2 regions of the Nocardiopsis sp. iso_238 genome follow, and region 2 is predicted to be linked to the other one. Evidence: riboswitches for the same ligand, from Rfam matches in the RefSeq annotation. Region 2 holds a riboswitch; the other holds the start of a gene.
The links. A riboswitch is a leader RNA that binds a small molecule or an ion and turns the genes downstream of it on or off. The one in region 2 is predicted to bind glycine.
Positions count from the first base shown of each region.

Region 1: another riboswitch for glycine. It lies ahead of gcvT (glycine cleavage system aminomethyltransferase GcvT); the one in region 2 lies ahead of gcvP (aminomethyl-transferring glycine dehydrogenase).

Region 1 covers NZ_CM149668.1:4,792,620-4,794,814, forward strand. The annotation lists gene AC0VYL_RS21670 (penicillin-binding transpeptidase domain-containing protein) at 1-576, opposite strand, end outside; glycine riboswitch at 781-882, shown strand; gene gcvT (glycine cleavage system aminomethyltransferase GcvT) at 1,023-2,138, shown strand.
Region 2 covers NZ_CM149668.1:3,709,076-3,711,270, forward strand. The annotation lists gene gcvP (aminomethyl-transferring glycine dehydrogenase) at 1-1,196, opposite strand, end outside; glycine riboswitch at 1,294-1,385, opposite strand; gene AC0VYL_RS16925 (MerR family transcriptional regulator) at 1,537-2,037, opposite strand.

The DNA.
Region 1 (2,195 bases), 1.1 Mb from region 2:
CTCCAGGGGGCCCTCCAGCCAGAACCGGTCCATCGCCCCCTCCTCGCCCACGTTCCGGTTGCCGTAGTCGAAACGGTCCACCCAGGTGGACATGCGCTCGTACCCGATCCGGTCCGCGACCTCCTGGTGCACCGGGACGTCGGAGGTGGGCAGGGCCTCGCGCAGGCTCAGCTCGTCGCCGGACTCGGGGGAGATCGCCTCGTCGACGTCGGACACCTCGCCGGTCTGGAGGGCGATCAGCGTGTTGGGCAGCTTGAAGGTGGACGCGGGCACGGCGCGCTCGTCGGCCTGCTCCGGGTTCACCACGACGGCGGACCGGTCACCGGCGTCGAAGAGCACGAACGTCCCGTTCACCCCGGCCTCGGCGAAGACCGCCTCCAGGTCCTCACGCTCCACGGTCTGCACGTCGCCCAGCTGGACGGGGTTGCCGACGGTTCCCTGCGCGGGCTCCGTGTCGTCCGTCGTCGCGCAGGCGGCCCCGCTGAACAGGGTGATGGCACAACCGGCGGCTCCGAGGGCGAAGCGGCCGGGGGCGTGCCCCGGCCTCCCGGGAGCGTGTTCGGTGTCGGTACGCACTCGTCTCCTCCACAGGCTGTCCGAAGGAACGTCCACCAACAAAGCTAGGGCATGCACGGTGGTCACACACCATGCTTCGTGACCTCGGCGGACCGTGTCGCGAAGGTCGTCCCCGCCGGTCGGATGCGGGGCGGCGGGGTCGTCCACAACCGCCCGGGCAGTCTTGGGCGACCCAGTTCGCCGCTGCTAGGCTGAGCGTGTTGCTGACCCCGTACGGGAGAGTGTCCGCGTATCCAGCGTGGGCCGCCGAAGGAGCAATCCCTCCCCGAAGACAACCTCTCAGGCACAGCGGACCGTACGGGCGAGACCACTCTGGAAAGCAGGGACGCGTTCCCTCGCCGAAGGTGCAAACCACGCCGAGCGCGCGGTGAAGCTCTCAGGCACCCATGACAGAGGGGGAGGATGGCAACGCCTTACGCACGACACCCATCCTCTCGGGAGTGCCCATGTCAGAGTCCGCGACCGCGCCGCGCCTCACCGCGCTGCACAAGATCCACGAAGAGGCCGGGGCGACACTCGTCGACTTCGCCGGATGGCTGATGCCCCTCCGCTACAGCAGCGAGACCGCCGAGCACACGGCCGTCCGTGAGGCCGCCGGGCTGTTCGACCTCTCCCACATGGGCGAGATCCGGCTGACCGGCCCGCAGGCCGCCGAGGCGCTCGACCACGCCCTGGTCGGCTTCCTGTCCAAGGTCAGGGTGGGCCGCGCCCGCTACACCATGATCACCGCCGAGGACGGCGGGGTCCTGGACGACCTCATCGTCTACCGGCTCGGTGAGGACGAGTACCTGGTCGTGGCCAACGCGGCCAACGTGCCCGTGGTCGCCTCCGCCCTGGCCGAGCGCGCGTCCGGCTTCGACGTCGAGGTGATCGACGAGTCCGCCGACTACTCGCTCATCGCCGTCCAGGGCCCGCGCGCGGTGGAGATCCTCGCCCCGCTCACCGACGCCGACCTGGACGACATCCGCTACTACGCGGGATACGAGCACACCGTGGCCGGGGTCCCGGTCCTGCTCGCCCGCACCGGCTACACCGGCGAGGACGGGTTCGAGATCTTCGTCCGGCCCGCCGACCGGGCGCCCGAGGTCTGGGCCGCCCTCATGGCCGAGGGCGCCCCGCACGGGCTGGTCCCGGCCGGGCTCTCCTCCCGCGACACCCTCCGCATGGAGGCCGGGATGCCGCTCTACGGCCAGGAGCTCTCCGCCGACCTCACCCCCTTCGACGCCGGACTGGGCCGCGTGGTCAAGCTCGACAAGCCGGGCGACTTCGTGGGCCGCGCCGCGCTGGAGGAGGCCTCGCGCACCGCTCGCGGTCGGCGCCTGATCGGCCTCGTCTCCCGTGGCCGCCGTCCGCTCCGCAAGGGCCAGGACGTGCTGCGCGACGGCACCGTCATCGGAGTCACCACCAGTGGCGCCCCCTCCCCCACCCTGGGCCGCCCCATCGCCATGGCCTACGTGGACGGCGACCTCGACACCTCGACCGGCGCGTTCACCGTGGACGTGCGCGGACGGGGCGAGGACGTCGACGTGGTCGAGCTGCCGTTCTACCAGCGGCAGTCGTAGGAAGCGGGGCCGCCAGCGGGCGGACCCGAGAACCTGCACGCCCCGCGCGGCCGGATC
Region 2 (2,195 bases):
ACGCGCAGGGTGTCGAAGTAGGCCCCGTGGAGCACCTCGAATCCGCGCTGGGTCAGCGTGTCGGCCAGGGCCGCCGTACGGGCGTGGACCTGGCGGGCGATCGCGCGCAGCCCGTCGGGGCCGTGGTAGACGGCGTACATCCCGGCCATGATGGCCAGGAGCACCTGGGCGGTGCAGATGTTGCTGGTGGCCTTCTCGCGGCGGATGTGCTGCTCGCGGGTCTGGAGCGCCAGACGGTAGGCGGGCTTGCCCGCGTCGTCCACGGAGACGCCGACCAGGCGGCCGGGCAGCTGGCGGCGGAGCTTCTCCCCCACCGACATGTATCCGGCGTGCGGGCCGCCGAAGCCGAGCGGGACGCCGAAGCGCTGGGTGGAGCCCACCGCGATGTCCGCGCCGAGGTCGCCGGGGCTGCGCAGCAGGGTCAGCGCGAGGATGTCGGCCGCGACCACGGCCAGGGCACCGCGCTCGTGGGCCTCCGCGATGACGGCGCCGGGGTCGCGCACCGCTCCGCTGGAGGCCGGGTACTGGACCAGGACGCCGTAGACGTCGCCCTCGGGCAGGCCCTGGGTGAGGTCGGCGACGACGACCTCGATGCCCAGGGGTTCGGCGCGGGTGCGCAGCACCTGGAGGGTCTGCGGGAAGACGTCGGAGTCGACCACGAAGACGTCGCCCTTGACCTTGCTGACGCGGCGGGCCAGGGTCATGGCCTCGGCGGCGGCGGTGGCCTCGTCCAGCAGGGAGGCGCCGGTGATGGGCAGACCTGTGAGGTCGGAGACCATGGTCTGGAAGTTGATGAGGGCCTCGAGTCGGCCCTGGGAGATCTCGGGCTGGTAGGGCGTGTAGGCCGTGTACCAGGCCGGGTTCTCCATGATGTTGCGCAGGATGACCGGGGGCGTGAGCGTGCCGTAGTAGCCGCGGCCGATCATCGGGGTGGTGGGCCTGTTGCGCGAGGCCAGGTCGCGCAGTTCGGCCAGGGCCTCGGCCTCACCGATCGCCTCGGGCAGGTCGAGCGCGGCGCTCTGGCCGGGGGCGCTGAGGATGGACGCGGGCACGGCCGCGTTCATGAGCTCGGCGGTGGAGCCGTAGCCGACCGTCTTGAGCATCTCGGCGGTCTCGGCGGGGGCGGGTCCGATGTGGCGGTCCGCGAACACCCGGGCGGGGGCGCCCGGGGTGGGGACGTTCGACGGGTCAGGCACGGAGACCTCCTGGTGACAGGGCCGATCGGGTCGGCGGTGTTCCTCACGGTCTCCCCCTCTGTCACCGGGCACGACCGCGCCCAGGCTTCAGAGCGGCCTACTCCGCGCGGTCCATGGTGCCTGAGAGGTTACTGGGGAGTATTGCCCCGTCGGCGCCCCGTTGCCCGAGGTCTCTCCCGCGCGGTATCAGCGGCCTGCTGACGCTCTGTATGTGTGTACAAGCAGGGCGAATGTCGGTTTTCATCCCCGTTGTGACTACGACCGTACTCGATCTGACCCCCTGACACCGAGTCAGGGCACACCTTTCACCGTGGACGTCGCACCGGCGCGGGTACCGGGTTCAGCCGGTCCGCCGCTCCCGGCGCCGCATGGCCAGCTCGTCCACGACCTGGGGGGCCGCCGCGGGCAGATCGGCTCTCTCCTCGGCCGGGACCACGCCGAGCGCCTCCTCCAGTTCACGGGAGACGTTGGCCAACGCCAGACCGAACATCCCCTGCCCCCGCTGCATGAGGTCGACGACCTCGTCGGGCGAGGTGCACTCGTAGACGCTGACGCCGTCGCTCATGAGGGTGATGCGCGACAGTTCGGCGGCGGGGCGGCCGCGCAGGTGGTCGACGGCCGTGCGGATCTGCTGGAGCGATATCCCGGTGTCCAGAAGCCGCTTGGCCACCTTCAGCATCAGGATGTCGGGGAGGCTGTACAGGGGAGCGTTCTGGGCGCCCGTGCGCACGCTGGGAGCCACCAGGCCGGTCCTGGCCCAGTAGTCCAGCTGTCGATAGGTGATCCCGGCGGCCGTACACGCCGCTGGGCCCCGATACCCGACGTCCGTAGGCAGCGCCATCACGTCCTCTTCGCACAGTAGGCCCTGCTGCCCCGCTAGCCGCAGCGCGGACCGCCTGTCATGGTGATCCCGCTTGCCGCTCGCTACCGCCACGCCGACCTCCGGCTTCTCGTCCCACGGCGGCATCGACAGGGGAGTCCACTCAGGGAACGGGCGCG